Regions from separate parts of the Mesobacillus sp. MER 48 genome, predicted to be linked through region 3. Evidence: predicted binding sites of a transcription regulator. Region 3 holds the regulator's gene; each other region holds the start of a gene.
What was found. The regulator LexA, encoded in region 3, represses DNA repair genes until DNA is damaged. The targets are predictions, from matches to a motif close to CGAACATATGTTCG.
Positions count from the first base shown of each region.

Region 1: the regulator LexA is predicted to act here: its motif matches at 1,636-1,649, upstream of M3593_RS03925 (Y-family DNA polymerase).
Region 2: the regulator LexA is predicted to act here: its motif matches at 3,664-3,677, upstream of parE (DNA topoisomerase IV subunit B).

Region 1 covers NZ_JAMAUR010000001.1:759,262-764,831, reverse strand. The annotation lists gene M3593_RS03940 (MBL fold metallo-hydrolase) at 1-419, shown strand, start outside; gene M3593_RS03935 (SDR family NAD(P)-dependent oxidoreductase) at 431-1,222, shown strand; gene M3593_RS03930 (YqzH family protein) at 1,310-1,501, opposite strand; gene M3593_RS03925 (Y-family DNA polymerase) at 1,725-2,984, shown strand; gene M3593_RS03920 (YolD-like family protein) at 3,006-3,344, shown strand; gene M3593_RS03915 (CDGSH iron-sulfur domain-containing protein) at 3,398-3,613, opposite strand; gene M3593_RS03910 (iron-sulfur cluster biosynthesis family protein) at 3,760-4,089, shown strand; gene M3593_RS03905 (hypothetical protein) at 4,175-4,720, shown strand; gene M3593_RS03900 (alpha/beta hydrolase) at 4,883-5,570, opposite strand, start outside.
Region 2 covers NZ_JAMAUR010000001.1:126,589-132,158, forward strand. The annotation lists gene parC (DNA topoisomerase IV subunit A) at 1-1,563, opposite strand, end outside; gene parE (DNA topoisomerase IV subunit B) at 1,560-3,539, opposite strand; gene M3593_RS00640 (S8 family peptidase) at 3,959-5,356, shown strand; gene helD (RNA polymerase recycling motor HelD) at 5,399-5,570, opposite strand, start outside.
Region 3 covers NZ_JAMAUR010000002.1:670,467-676,036, reverse strand. The annotation lists gene tkt (transketolase) at 1-1,413, opposite strand, end outside; gene M3593_RS09575 (DUF896 domain-containing protein) at 1,733-1,966, opposite strand; gene M3593_RS09570 (YneB family resolvase-like protein) at 2,044-2,691, opposite strand; gene yneA (cell division suppressor protein YneA) at 2,717-3,031, opposite strand; gene lexA (transcriptional repressor LexA) at 3,185-3,808, shown strand; gene M3593_RS09555 (hypothetical protein) at 3,976-4,173, shown strand; gene M3593_RS09550 (ATP-dependent DNA helicase) at 4,225-5,570, opposite strand, start outside.

The DNA of each region.
Region 1 (5,570 bases), on a different contig from region 3:
TGATTGCCGGTGATACGATTCTTGCCGGAATTTCGCCAAATCCATTGCTCGAACCGCCGCTGCCAGGTGAAACAGAAAGACCGAAGCCGCTGGTCCAATATAATGCAACCTTGAAAAAATTGCAGCAGTACCCGATAGGATTGGTATACACTGGTCATGGAACGGAGATAACGGATTTGCACAACTTGATTGAAAAGAGGCTCGCCCGCCAGCACGACCGTGCCATGCAGGTCAGAGGAATGCTCGGGGGCAGGGAGCTTACTGTTTTTGAGATCTGCAAATTGCTTTTCCCGACGGTATATGAACGTGAACTGAACCTGACGATTTCGGAAACCGTCGGACAACTTGATTATTTACAATCCCTGGACGCCATTTCAGCCAGGGAAGAAGGAACCTCCTTCGTTTATACAGCAAAATGAGGTGAAAGTGGATGCAATCTTTAAAAGGGAAAAATATTATTATCACCGGTGCCTCGGGCGGAATCGGGGCTGAGATTGCCAGGCTTTGCGCTGCGCGTGGAGCGAATCTTGTCCTTTTGGCCCGGAGTATCGATAAACTGGAAATATTAAAAAAAGAATTGCAATCGAAGTACGCCATTAATATCCATGCACGGCAGCTGGATGTTTCAGACCCAGAAGCAGTCAAGAAAGTTTTTTTTGAGGTGCTTTCTGACATCCGCTATGTCGACATATTGGTCAATAATGCCGGGTTCGGCGTTTTTGATTTTGCCCACGAAGTGAAAATGGATGAAATAAAATCGATGTTCGATGTCAATGTGGTCGGCTTGATTGCTTGCACTTCCATGGTTCTTCCAGGCATGAAGCAGCGGCAGAGCGGCCATATCATCAACATCGCTTCCCAGGCAGGCAAAATAGCTACGCCAAAATCAAGTGTCTACTCGGCAACAAAGCATGCGGTGCTCGGCTACACGAACAGTCTTCGCATGGAGGTTGCTGATGACCGAATCTTTGTCACTTCTGTCAATCCGGGACCGATTGAGACCAACTTCTTTAATATTGCGGATAAGCAGGGGACGTATGTGAAAAGTGTCAAAAGGTTTATGCTCAAGCCGGAATATGTGGCGAAGCAGGTAGTCGACAGGATGATGACAAATTCAAGGGAAATCAATCTGCCGCGATGGATGAACGCAGGCAGCAAATTCTATGCCCTGTTTCCCCGGACTTTTGAATTATTTGGCAAAAATATCTTCAATAAAAAGTAAACTTCCAGACCGCCAGATTTTTTGGCGGTTTTTTAAATTGATGAACGGACGGTATTAAAGATTAATCTATTCTATGTTGGCCCTATTTTAGGTAACAATAAATTCATAAACCGCATCATTGATGATGTCATGCAAATCCGCCTCGGGATCCTCGTTTTTCATTCCAGCGACCTTTTCATATATTTCTTCGAATTCAGCTTCTCCAAATGGGAGCGATTCATCATGCCGATACTGCACAAAGCACTTTTGGACCATTTTGCGAATGAGTTTTTTATCCATCGTCATACACCTCTTTCCCTGATTATAATCGGAAATCCTCATGGGAAACACCCTTCGCAAAAATCTCCAATCCTGGAACGACTCCCCATTTTCACCTTAATTAAGTCAGTCACCCGGAAAATTTCCATTGAAACCGAACGCATATTCGCTTAATATAATGGGTATAATGATACGGAACAAACGTTCTTATTTTTTGAAAACTTGCCGAAAGGAGAGGGAAGACATGCTCGATTACAGCGAAATGCCGCAAAACAAAATTTTATGTGTGGATATGAAAAGCTTCTATGCGAGCTGTTCTGCCGTGATGCTCGGCCTTGATCCTCTTGATTGTTACCTGGCTGTCGTCGGGAATCTCGATCGTCCCGGGAGTGTCGTCCTCGCAGCCTCACCTCGTTTGAAAAAGGAGTTTGGCATCAAGACCGGATCACGCAAGTTTGAAATTCCCGACGATCCGCGAATTGTCGTCGTTGATCCGCAAATGTCAACATACCTGCGAATCTCCACTGAAATCTCCCGCGTATTCAATCGCTATGTCCCAAAGGAAGCGATCCATACCTACAGTGTCGATGAAAGCTTCATAAAAGTGGACGGTGCCTCTAAGCTTTGGGGTGACGCTGCTTCCATCGCAAAAAAAATCAAAGATGATATCGAGCGCGAGTTCCAGCTTCCGTGCGCAGTCGGGATCGGCCCGAATATGCTGATGTCGAAATTATGCCTTGACCTTGATGCCAAGCACAAAGGGATTGCTGAATGGACCTATGATGATGTCCAGACAAAGCTGTGGAATGTCTCACCGCTGAGGGATATGTGGGGAATTGGCCGCCGCGTCGAAAAAACACTAAACAGCATGGGGATTTTCACAGTCGGCCAGCTCGCCCGTTATGACCTTGAAATCCTGGAGAAAAAATTCGGCATCATGGGCAACCAGATGTACTGGCATGCATGGGGAATCGATTTTTCCGATATTGGCGCTCCGATCATGGAAGGGCAGATCAGCTTCGGAAAAAGCCAAATCCTGCTTCGGGATTACAAAGAAGAGGAAGAAATCAAGCATGTCATCCTCGAAATGTGTGAAGAAGTCGCACGCAGGGCCAGAAGCCATGGAAAAGCAGGCCGGACAATCAGCTTCGGGGTCGGCTACAGCCAGGATGAATTTGGCGGCGGCTTCCACCGGTCAAGGACGATTGAGGAGCCGACCAATATTACAATGGACGTGTATCGTGTCTGCCTTGAACTTTTTGCAGAGAACTACGTTGGAAAAACGGTGCGGAGCATCTCGATATCGATTGGGAATCTCGTTACGGACAGTGAGTTCCAGCTCGATTTATTCGAGAAGAATGGCTGGAAAAAGAAAGAACTTGGCTATGCGATGGACCGGATCCGCAGCCGTTATGGATCCACGGCTCTCCTGAGGGCGGTTTCCTATACGGCAGCCGGAACAGCAAGGCACCGGGCTGCACTCGTTGGCGGACATAAGGGCTGATAATTTGAAGGAGGAGAAAAGATGATACGTGACCGCGGAAGAATCAAGTGGACATCGATGATGCTGCCTGAACATGTGAAAATGCTCCGTGACTGGGCACAGGAAGATCAATATGAAAAAGAGAAGCAGCTGGATGAACAGCAGCTTGAACAATTGAATGAAACGATTCTCGAAGCGATGGAATATAACCGGCCCGTCAGCATCACTTATTTACGCCACCGCAAGTATGAACTGGTGATCGGGAAAATCCATTACTGGAACGAGCTTGGGCAGAAACTCCATATTATTGATCGTTTTGAGGAGATTCATCGCATTGGAATCTCGGCAATTGCGGATGTCAGGCTTGCAGACGAATGGTAGCCAGCAACCCACCCCACAAAAAAGAGCAATGGATGTCCATTGCCCTCAGTACATTATTCCGTTTCTTCAGCTTGCGGCGCGCGCACAGCCGACTCGAATTTCCCTTTATGAGAAGCATCGCAGAACGGCATATTTTTGCTCATACCGCAGCGGCAAAGCGAGAACGCCGGCTTTGTCTCATACTTATTTCCGGCTCCATCCAGCAGCTCTACATCGCCGGAAATCCTTAAAGATCCATTATCATTCACCTTAATTGTCACTTTTGACAAAAAAAAGCACCCCTTTCAAGTTGTCAGAATTATCTTTGATACTAAAAGTTAAACAGAAAAATTGCAAGACATTTTCACATAAGGGCTGTGAAACGTAAAAAAGTCACCTGTATGGTAAAATGAAATCTCGGAAAGGGAGTGCAATCATGAAATTGAAAATCACCGAAGCAGCATCAAATAAACTGAGCGAAAAAATCGCAGACAAAAAAGGGTATGTGAAATTAAAATACGATATAGACGGATGCGGCTGTGCAGTGAATGGCGTGGCTGCCCTCTGGTTTGAAAGTGAAAAAGAAGGGGAAGAGCACCGAATAGAAACAGGAGGTATCCCAATCTATATCGAAAAAGCGAAGGAAGTCTTCTTTGCTGAGGAAATGACGCTGGACTTCAAAGAAACCAACGGATGCTTCCAGTTGAAAAGCCCGAACGAGTATCTGAATCCAAGAATGAGTTTTTATGATAAAACAAAACTATAAGTTTACAAAAAATTGAAAAAAAGGGTAAAATAGAGAGAGAGTTGTAGAATTACATAGAAGTTTGGTGCAAAGGCAGGGGAGAGAGATGAGGAGATTGTGGAAAGCAGCCATGATCATGATCTGCACGTTTGTACTGTCAGCGTGTGCTTATAAAACTGCAGGAGAAGCAATCGAAAACGATATTCCGTTCAACATCAAACAAATCATCCACAAAGAAGAAGTGGAGGATGGCTGGCTCCTCTTTTACACAACAGAACAAAAAGAGGGCTCAAAAACATTCGATGCGCTGGCCGTCGCCTATATCAAGGGCAGCGAAAAAGAAGGCTGGGAAAATGCAGGGCACAACCACTGGACTTATTATAAAAATGATTTCATGCTCCTGTATGTCGATGCCTTCACGGTTTTTAAAGAAGATGGCAATTTGGATGTAAAAATTCCGGTTATTTTCGGGAAAGTATTGAATCCGGATATCAAAGCAATTGAAGCTGCAGGACCAGACGGCAAATTCACCAAAATAGAAATCGTTGAAAAAGAAAACGAACGCTACTATTACGCCATTGGCGACTATAAAGAAGTCAGGGCATTGAACGCTGAAGGCAAAGAAATCGACCGCCAGGGAGAAAAGCAGTAAAAGATTGGCTCCAGTTGAGCCAGTCTTTTTTTATCGGCAAAACGGAAGCCGGAACGAAAGAAAAGTGTCCGATAGAAAGATGTCCGATAGAACAGAGCTATCGGACATACAGAACCCGAAAACGAACAAAAGTGTCCGAGACAGGCGAGTTATATCGTGTTATTAGTCCGAGGCAACAATTCCATCACCCGCAAAGACGTATTCCTCAAGGAATTCATCGAGTACCTTTTCGTATTGTTCCCGATTTTGGCTGTAGGATTGGGCATGGAGGCCGTTTTCGGCCATGAACAGCTTCTTCGGTCCTTGTTTCTGTTCAAACAAAGCCTCGGTCATGGATGGCAGAATGAAATCGTCCATGCGGCTGTGGATGAACAGGATTGGGTTCTTGATATTTTCGATAACCGCAATCGGCGATACCTCACTCAAGGAGTATTTATCACGGATGCGGACAAACAGATTGGCAACCGGCAGCAATAGTTTTGGCGGCAGCAGCTTGACTTCTTCCTTGATGCGGTAGGCGAGCTGTTCGCTGAAGTCGGAAAATGGGCAATCAGCTACATAGAAATCGGCACCATCCTCAAGCATCCCGGCATACAGAAGCAAGGTCGCAGCACCCATGGATTCTCCATGAATGCCAAGCAGGAGGTCCGGTCCTTTTTCTTTTCTTAGCCAGTTTACCACTGATTGTAAGTCGAATTTCTCGTAATAGCCATAGCTTGTGGTTTTTCCGCCGGATTCACCGTGGCGGCGATGGTCGTAAATAACCGCGTTGAAGCCTCTGTTCAAGAACAAATTCATATATTTTACGGAATTCGTCTTGCTCTGGGTAACACCGTGGGCAATGATAATA
Region 2 (5,570 bases), on a different contig from region 3:
CCTCTGGCTAGTACGTTTTATATATCCATCCTTCGTTACCGTGACAATTACATCTTCACTCGCGATCAGTACCTCAAGGTTGATTTTGATTTCCTCAATCTCTTCCTCAATTTTAGTTCGGCGTTCATCTGAAAAGCGCTTCTTGACATCCTTCAATTCCTTCTTAATGACAGTCAGAAGCTTTTTCTCACTTCCCAGAATGGCGGTTAGTTCGTCCACCTTCTTGGCAAGCTCCTCTGCTTCAGCCTGGAGCGCAGTTATATCAGTATTCGTCAGGCGATAAAGCTGGAGGGAAACAATCGCTTCAGCCTGGACTTCAGTGAATTCGAACTTCTGAATCAAATTATCTTTTGCATTACGTTTATCCTTTGAAGCGCGGATCGTCGCGATCACCTGATCGAGGATGGATAATGCCTTCATTAGTCCTTCGACGATATGCTGTCGGTCACGGGCTTTTTGAAGGTCGTACTGTGATCTTTTTGTAACAACATCCTTCTGGTGGTCGATATAGGCATCAAGAAGTTCGGCAAGCCCCATCAATACTGGCCGTTTCTTGTTGATGGCAACCATATTGAAGTTATAGGTAATCTGCAAATCGCTGTTCTTGTAAAGATAATGCAAGACACCGTTTGCGTCTGCTTCCTTTTTCAATTCAATGACAACACGAAGGCCTGTGCGGTCTGTTTCGTCTCGAACCTCTGAGATCCCTTCAACTTTCCGGTCTAAACGGAATTCATCAATTCTCTTGACGAGGTTGGCTTTATTGATTTCATATGGAATTTCCGTGATGACAATCTGCTGTTTGCCGCCTCGGATGTCCTCGATTTCCGCTTTGCCGCGGACAATGATCTTTCCCTTGCCAGTCTTGTAAGCTTTAGCGATTCCTTCAACACCCTGAATAATTCCGCCCGTAGGGAAGTCGGGTCCTTTAATCACTTTCATGAGATCTTCGACCGTGCAGGCAGGGTTGTCCATTCTCATGATAACCCCATCAATCACTTCCGCTAAATTATGTGGTGGAATATCTGTGGCGTATCCCGCTGAAATCCCCGTCGAGCCATTCACGAGCAAGTTTGGGAACATCGCCGGAAGCACAGTAGGCTCACTGGATGTGTCATCAAAGTTCGGGATGAACTCAACTGTCCTCTTTTCGATATCCCTTAATAGTTCACCGGCAATAGCTGATAATCTTGCTTCGGTATAACGCATTGCCGCTGGCGGATCACCATCGATGCTTCCGTTATTCCCGTGCATGTCAACCAGGTAATTCCGCACTTTCCAATCCTGGCTCATACGGACCATTGCTTCGTATACCGATGAATCACCGTGCGGATGGTAGTTACCAATGACGTTACCGACTGTCTTGGCTGATTTCCGGAAGCCCTTTTCACTTGTGTTGCCCTCAACATGCATGGCGTATAAAATCCTGCGCTGTACAGGCTTCAATCCGTCACGCGCATCTGGTAGGGCACGTTCCTGGATAATATATTTACTATAGCGGCCGAATCGGTCGCCCAATACGTCTTCGAGTGGGAGGTCACGAAATTTTTCAACAGAACTCATTCGCCTTCAACCTCCTCTGCGACTGAAATGTTTTCATTTTCAAGAATATTGCCGTCTTCTTCAAGACCGAAAGCGACATTGGATTCAATCCATTTCCTGCGGGGTTCTACTTTATCACCCATAAGTGTAGTGACTCTGCGTTCCGCTCTTGCAGCATCATCTATTCGGACGCGAATCAACGTCCTGGTCTCAGGGTCCATTGTCGTTTCCCAAAGCTGATCAGCATTCATCTCACCGAGACCTTTGTAACGCTGGATGATATAGCCTTTGCCGACCTTCTTGATGGCACCCTTCAGTTCTTCATCACTCCAGGCATATTCGATGATTTCCTTTTTGCCTGTCCCTTTGCTGACTTTATACAGCGGAGGAAGGGCAATGAAGACCTTTCCTGCTTCGATGAGCGGCTTCATGTACCTGTAAAAGAATGTGAGCAATAACACCTGGATATGGGCACCGTCAGTATCTGCATCTGTCATGATGACAATCTTGTCATAGTTGATGTCGTCTACAAGGAAATCCGAACCCACTCCCGCACCAATGGCATGAATGATCGTATTGATTTCCTCGTTTTTGAAAATATCCTGTAGCTTGGCTTTTTCTGTGTTGATGACTTTTCCGCGCAATGGCAGAACGGCCTGGAACTTCCTGTCCCGTCCCTGCTTGGCAGAACCGCCAGCAGAATCTCCCTCGACAAGGTATAATTCATTTTTAGCTGGATTCTTTGATTGAGCCGGAGTCAATTTGCCTGAAAGCATTGCATCCGATTTTTTCCTCTTTTTCCCGCTGCGAGCATCTTCACGGGCCTTACGGGCAGCTTCACGAGCCTGGTAAGCCTTGATGGATTTTCGGATCAGCAGGGTACTGACATCTGGATTCTCCTCAAGGAAATAAGACAGATGTTCTGAAACGACCGAGTCCACAGCCGACCTTGCTTCACTGGTCCCCAACTTGCCCTTGGTCTGACCCTCAAATTGCAGCAGCTCCTCAGGGATTCGGACAGAAACGATTCCAGCCAGACCTTCGCGGATATCCGCTCCATCAAGGTTCTTGTCCTTTTCCTTGAGCAATCCAACCTTGCGGGCGTACTCATTGAATACCCTGGTCATCGCAGTCTTTGCGCCTGCTTCATGGGTTCCGCCATCTTTCGTCCTGACATTGTTAACGAATGAGAGAACGTTCTCCGAATATCCATCATTGAATTGGAAGGCAAACTCAACTTCTATTTTGCTGTATTCGCCCTCAAAGCTGACCACAGGATGCAGAACATCTTTTTCTTCGTTCAAATATTCAACAAATGCCTGGATGCCTGTTTCAAAATGAAAGACTTCTTTCTCATTATTCCGGTCATCTATCAGCTCAATTTTCAAGCCTTTCAGCAAAAATGCAGACTCACGGAGCCTTTCAGACAGTGTGTCATAGTTATATGTCAAAGTAGAGAAAATTTCGGCGTCAGGTTTGAAATGGATCGTTGTTCCTGTCTGGTTTGTCTTGCCGATTTTCTCTAGAGTTGTCACCGGCTTCCCGCCGTTTTCAAAACGCTGCTCATAAACAAAACCATCGCGTTTGATGGTGACAACAAGCCATTCAGATAGCGCATTTACAACTGATGCGCCGACACCATGCAGTCCGCCGCTTGTTTTATAACCGCCTTGTCCAAACTTACCGCCTGCATGAAGGACCGTAAGGATGACTTCCGGTGTGGGCTTTCCTAGCTTATGCATCCCTGTTGGCATGCCACGCCCTTTATCCTGGACACTGATCGAATTATCTTTATGGATTTTGACGATGATGTGATTACCGTAGCCGCCAAGTGCTTCGTCAACAGAGTTATCAACGATTTCATACACGAGGTGATGAAGTCCCCGGGTATCTGTGCTGCCAATATACATACCTGGCCTTTTACGGACCGCTTCAAGACCTTCCAGTACCTGGATGGCATCATCATTATAATCAAAAGCTTGCTGATTTCTTGCCACGAACATACCCCTTTCATTTCTTGCAAACAACATTGACGGTTTTTATGTATAGTGTCAATGAATTCCTTAAGTATTCCTCTTTTTTGTCAAAAGGATATTAAATAATATGCCTTTTATCAATTTCAGAACAATTGTTCTCTTTGTTTATTTTACCATAATATTGGCGTCTATGCTTAATTGTAGCGATTAATTGGGATTTGGCAAACGGAATTAAAGAATTAATTTTGAAATTTGTCATAAAAAATAGGATTTTTGGTAACTTGTGATTAGGAAAAAGGAAACTTTATGCTTATAAAAGTGCTTTGCATACTTTTAAATGTCCTATTTCCAACTAAATGAAACTGCCAGTGATTACCGCCGTTAATTTTGCCGTTTGTTCTGCAATATAAGAACAAATCTTTTTTTGGAGGGCTCTTATCATGAAAAGCACGAAGGGTTTCATCCTGGGGGCAACATTAATTCTTGTTCTTGCCCTTACAGGGGCCGGAGTGTTCAGGCATGAGCCTGTACACAGCAATAAACTTAGTGCGAAAACTCATTCTACTGGCCAACGAATCATGAAGATGCAGTCGATGGCAAACGTAAATAATGTAGAAATGGGAGAGAAAATCAAGAGGCAGCTCAATACACAAGACGAAGTCACGCTTATTTACCATAACAAGAAAGATACAAGTCATTATTATGATCATGAGGCTGCTGTTGATTTTTTTACAGAACCAGGACCTGACGAAATAGATGAAATTACACGCGATATCAATGGCTGGGTCATCAAACACCTGAATTCGGTTTATATTTTCAGGTCCACTTCCATGGAAACACCGCAAATGGTTGAATATTTTAACAAGAGGCAAAACGTTGAGTATGCCGAGCCAAATTTTATCCTCATGCAAAACGAAGCAAACGTACCAAATGATTTACTTTACCAGGAGAATTACCAATGGAATTTGCCAGCGATTGGAACAGAGCAAGGCTGGAATATTACACGCGGAAAAGAACAAATTGAAATAGCCATTATAGATACAGGTGTTGACCTGGATCATCCAGAGTTAAAGAACAGGATTATATCTGGTTATAATGTGATAGATGAAAAACGAGAGCCGGATGATGATAATGGCCATGGAACACATGTAGCTGGGATCATAGCCTCAGAAACGAATAACGGTGAGGGTGTTGCCGGCATGACATGGTTCAGCAAAATCATGCCTGTTAAAGCAATGGGTGCGAAAGGCTATGGTACCACATTCGATATCGCAAAAGGTATCATTTGGGCTGTCGACCATGGTGCAGATGTTATAAATATGAGCCTTGGCAATTACCAGCCCTCCAAGGTCCTGGAAGAAGCTGTCCGTTATGCCTTTGACAACAATGTTGTCATGGTATCTGCAGCCGGCAATGACGGATCCAATCAGCCTACTTACCCTTCGGCTTATCCCGAGGTTTTGAGCGTGGCTGCTGTTGATTATAACGGAAACAGAGCGAACTTTTCTAACTATGGGGATTATATAGACATTGCTGCTCCTGGGGTGAATATTCCGAGCACCTTTTTCAATGCACAGTATGCAGCCCTTTCCGGGACATCAATGGCTGCTCCCCATGTTGCAGGTCTGGCCGCTTTAATTAAATCAGCTAATCCAGACCTCAAAAGCTCCCAGGTCATCAATATCATTAAAACATCTGCCATCGATCTTGGTGAACAGGGAAAAGACATTGATTACGGAAATGGCTTGATCGATGTAAATTCAGCCTTGCAGGAGGCGAATAAAAAACAGCCAGCAAGAGGCAAGACACAAAAGTCTATATTCAAATGGCTAAAATAAATGCAACAAAACAAGCCGCCATGGATTTTGGCGGCTTGTTTTTTAAATGACCTGAAAAAGTTCCTGGTCTACTTCTGCTAAAAGCGGACTTAATTCACCTCTTGAAAGAATATAAAGCTCATGCATAGCCCTCGTACAAGCCGTATAAAACAATTTCCTTTCCTCATTTCTTGTGTAGGAAGATGAATCAAAAATGATCACCGCATCAAACTCT
Region 3 (5,570 bases):
ACCATCTTCCCCAACCGCGATGCTGTCATGTGTGAACACAAAGGTTACAGGCAATCCCATTAACGCAGCAAGTCTGATTGCTGGTTTCAGGTAATCAGAGAATACGAAGAATGTTCCGCCAAACACCTTAAGGCCTCCGTGAAGTGCCATACCGTTCATAGCTGCTCCCATGGCGAATTCACGCACCCCGAACCAGATATTGCGGCCTTCGAATGAACCTGGGAAGAAATCGCCTGTTCCCTTAATCATTGTTTTGTTTGAACCAGCAAGGTCAGCTGATCCGCCAATCAAGTAAGGAAGGTTTTTCGCAATGCCGTTAAGTGCTTCACCAGAAGATGCTCGGCTCGCAAGGCTCTTGCCTTCTTCGTATACTGGAATGTCCTTATCCCATCCATCTACTAACTCACCCTTTATAGCTTTTTCAAGCTGGGCACCTAGTTCAGGATACTCACTCTTATATTGAGAGAATTGTTCATTCCATGCTTGTTCAGTTTGTTCACCTTTATCAGCAATTTGCTGTTTAAAGTGATCATAGACTTCACTTGGTACATGGAAGTCTTCTTCAAATGTCCACTTGTAAGCTTCCTTAGTCAGCTTCAATTCATCTGCGCCAAGCGGAGCTCCATGAACATCTGATTTACCGGAGAGGTTCGGTGAACCATATCCGATGATAGTCTTAACTTCAATCATGGTCGGACGATCTGCATCTGTTTTTGCTTCCTCGATCGCTCTAGCGATTTCTTCAAGGTTGTTGCCATCTTCAACGCGGATATATTGCCATCCGTATGCTTTAAAACGCCCCTCAACACTTTCAGAGAATGACTTATTAAGATCGCCATCCAGTGATATATCGTTTGAATCGTATAGAACAATCATTTTGCCCAATTTAAGGTGAGCTGCAAGTGAAGCTGCCTCAGCAGAAACGCCTTCCATTAAATCGCCATCACCGCAGATGCTATATGTATAGTGATCAACGATATTGTAGTTATCCTTATTATAAACAGCAGCCAGGTGACGTTCAGCCATCGCCATACCAACCGCCATGGCAATTCCCTGGCCAAGCGGTCCGGTTGTTGCATCTACACCGGCAGTGTGTCCAAACTCAGGATGTCCTGGTGTCTTGCTTCCCCATTGACGGAATTGCTTAATATCTTCCATTGATAGATCATAACCTGCAAGGTGCAGTAAGCTGTATAGCAGCATAGATCCGTGTCCGGCAGACAAGACAAACCGATCGCGGTTGAACCATTCTGGATTCTTAGGGTTGATATTCATATAACGAGTCCATAATGTGTAAGCCATCGGTGCTGCCCCCATCGGCATGCCTGGATGGCCGGAATTTGCTTTTTCAATCGCATCAATTGATAAAGTACGAATGGAATCAATTGAAAGCATATCAATTTCTTTAAACATTTAATACATCCTTTCTATAGGTACTGGCTACATCATTAATATTATAGCGAGAGAAATTATTATACAACAAATTATGCCTGAAGGAGACAGAAAAGGCCGTATTGTTATTTATTTTGACGCATACTCGCTGTACTTATGTAAGCAAACGGTTCAGATGAAGACGGAATAAGATTTTGACATAGAAGCTAAGAGGCCTTTAAAATTGTTCGATTGCTGATTTTTCACTTCAGTAGTCGTATATAACATTCAGTTTTTTCATCTGTCATGCTGCCTAAATAAAAATGGAATACATTCTCTCATGTATTCCAAATTGAATATATTAATGAAGTTTATTCTTCATTTTTTCTTCTTTTAGTTTTTCAGGTGTAACATCATTGCCTTCTGGATCAACAATGGTAACTCCCTTTAGTGTATTGAGCATTGAAGAACGGAATGACTGGAGATACTCGGCGCGAAGCTTTGTCTGTTCCTTTGCTTCCTCTTCAGTCAGCGTTGATGTTTTTGCTTTCCTTGCCAGTTCATTGATTCTAGCAATTTTATCACTTGATAGCATTGTAAAGCTCCTTTGTGTAAAAAATTACGTCAAATGACATCTTACTAAATTTTTTCTAGTTTTACAAGAAAGGAGCCTCATTCCTCATTTGATTCTATATATTCAAGATATCGTCGATTCACTGTAGCCTTGGATACATTGTAGCCAAATCCTTTCAGAGTAGCGGCAATTTCAGCAAAAGTAAGGCCATTATTCCGCAGCCTGACAATCTCTGCTATCGGCATATCTTTACGTTCCCTGCCGGAATGCTCGCCCTGATTTTTGAGATTGCGCTGAGGCTTGTATCCATGTTCAACCGCGCGTTTCATTCCGCGTTTAATCTTTATATTATGGATCTTCCTCTGATATTCTTCTACCATACTGACAATCTGGAGCACCATGGAATCCGATTCAGAAAGCTGAAGTTCCCCGCTGTGAGAGATGCTGTATAACTTAACGTTCTCCTTTAATATGCAATGGAGAATAGCAACCTTTGCATTACCCCTGCCAAGTCTAGTCTCATCCTGAATCAATACGGCACCGACTGACTTGTCCTTTATCAGCTCCAGCAGTTCAAGGATCCCGTCCCTTTCAAGGTCATACCCGCTGGCTTGTTCCTTGATGATGTTCATCACTTCAAATCCATAATGTTCTGCAAGGCGGAGCAATTCTTCCTCCTGCCTTGCAAGCGAAGTTTCCTGCGTTTCTTTCGTGGTACTTACCCGGCAATAAATAATCGCTTTCATGCTGTCACCTAATTCTATGTACAAATTATCTTTCAGCCCCGGCAATCTGTGTTGGCTCCAGATATTCAGCCGTCACCGGGATGACAAGTTCATCTCCCGGAAAAACCCTTTCTCCAACAATCCCATTTTCCTTTTCTACCCAGCTCACGAATTCATTTTTCGATAAGCGATGTTCACTGGCGTAAGTCTCTGCAATCTCCCATAGTGACTGCCCTTCTTCTATAGTAACAGTTATGTATGCATCCTCATTATGTAAATTTGCTTTTGCCACCAGCGAAAAAATCAGGCTGACAGCAAGAAGGATTAAAGCGTAAGAATAGTTTTCCCATAGTCTTTTCATAATCGACACTCCTAACGAATATATGTTCGCCTATTTGCTTTTTATTATAATACGAACATTTGTTTTGTGTCAACTCAAAATTCGAACTTATGTTTGTATCTATCAAATAGACATGGTATAATTAGGACAAGAAAATATACGAGGTGCGTGAATATGACAAAGTTATCAAAGCGGCAACAAGATATTTTTGAATTCATAAAAGGTGAAGTCAAGAAAAAAGGATATCCGCCATCCGTACGTGAAATCGGCGAAGCAGTTGGACTAGCATCAAGTTCTACGGTACACGGCCACCTTGCAAGGCTCGAAAGCAAAGGGCTGATCAGACGCGATCCAACAAAACCGCGTGCAATTGAAATACTGGAAATCGAAGAGGAAAACCGTATCCCTAAATATAATGTTGTCAACGTGCCTGTTGTCGGTAAAGTAACAGCCGGTATGCCAATCACGGCTATTGAGAATGTTGAAGAATACTTCCCGCTTCCAGACCGCCTTGTTCCTCATGATGAGCAGGTTTTCATGCTCGAAATCATGGGTGACAGTATGATAGAGGCTGGTATCCTGGATGGGGATTATGTAATCGTCAAGCAGCAAAAGACAGCCAATAATGGAGACATTGTAGTAGCAATGACTGAGGATGACGAAGCAACTGTTAAACGTTTCTTCAAGGAGAAGGACTATTTCAGGCTCCAGCCGGAAAATTCATCAATGGAACCGATTATCCTTCGGAATGTATCGATTCTTGGTAAAGTCATTGGTGTATACCGTCATATGCACTAAAAAGCAAGCGGACTCCGCTTGCTTTTTTTTCGTTCTATTAAACTTTCATTCTTTAAATGTTCTATGAAAAAGCATATTTCTTTCCAAAGTAGGTACAAACCCTGACAACTTGTCCCTTTCCGAATAAAATATCGTGTATTTTAGCTATGGAAGACGTTTAATCTCGAATGAGATCCAATCAAAATAATAACTTTGCAGCAGGAGTCTTTTACCCTAACCGCAACAACAGCCAGGTAAGGGCGACAATTGATTTTGAAGATCTTTGCCTTGCTGTCCGTCGTTGCATCATCAACGACCTGGTTGCTGGTGCTCAGGATGAGAATGATCGTGACCGCGATGATAGAAAGTGCGGATGCGTAGACTAATTTCAGCAAAAAAATCCCGCAAGGCTTGGGCCTTTCGGGATTTTTTCTATACTAATGAATGTCACTAACAGGAAGCACTGCTGTTATTTCTTCCATAAATTCTGCTTTTTGCTTACCAGTAAGCCATAAATGGACGATACCTTCGTCCTGGCTGCTCCTGATCAACCGGCCTATTCCCTGTCGTAACCGAAGCAGCATATATGGTACGTCTACTTCTGCAGAAGGGTTGGCCGCATGCTTCCTTTTTGCCTGGAAGACCGGATCATGAGGCGGGAATGGCAATGAAGCAATAATGACCTGGGTCAATGATTCACCGGGGACATCAAGTCCTTCCCATAAACTGTATGAGCAAAGTACAGTGCTTTTGACATTCTGGAAGTCTTTTACGGTTTCACTAATCTCACGGTCGCCTTCAAACAGGATGTCAAAATCCCACTCCTGTTGATTGGACCATACTCTGAACCTTTCCATTTCCTGCATGGAAGAAAACAAAACCAGGGAGCTTCCGCTTGAAGCCCGCAGATCAGCACCTATTTTCTCCCATTTTTGATTTTCAGCATCCTGGACATGGACTTTAATTTCCATTTGCTCTTGATAATCAAACGGTGATTCAACCGTGAAGGAAGTATATTTTTCAATACCAAGACTCTTCGCTATATAGTTGAAGTCCCCTGCCTGGGATAAAGTTGCTGATGAAAATACAAACGGAATATTTTGTGCAAAAACTTCTTTTTTCAGAATGTCCTCTACCAGGCGAGGCATGATGACTAGTGAAGACTGAACTTCATTCTCTTCAAGCCAGAAAATCCCTTCGTCGTTCTTCAGGAAGATCGATAGACCATACGCAAAAAACTCGAGATATTCTTCCATGATTTTTAAGTGGTATTCGTCAATCAGGAACATTTCTGCGTCAAATACCAGCTGGTCCATTAATTCGCTGACCTTCTTTTCCAAAGTTTCAGCTGTCTTCCTGATTGCAGGATGCTTTGCAACTTCTTTTCGATTCGAACCCTCAACTGCAGTTGAGTTCTCCACCAGCAAGTCGAACCAAGAGTCATGCAGCTCTATGATATCCTCGATTAAATAAAGAGATTCCTCCCGGACATCCTGATGCATATAGCCTGTTAACACAGTCGTCAGAGTTTGCGAATTAAATCTGTATGTCAACCCTTTTTGCGCTGCGAATTCAAGCAAATGACCTTCATCAAATATGACGGTGCTCGCTTCAGGCAGCAATGGCATCTGGCCCTCTCTTTTCCGTGATTCTTTTGTCCACACATGCTCCATGTAAAAATCATGAGAACAAATAATCAAGTCTCCGGCATGCCGGTAGTAATCACGATTCAATGTTTGCCCGCAGCGATGGCGCCAGCTGCATGTCGAGCATTGCTGAAGTG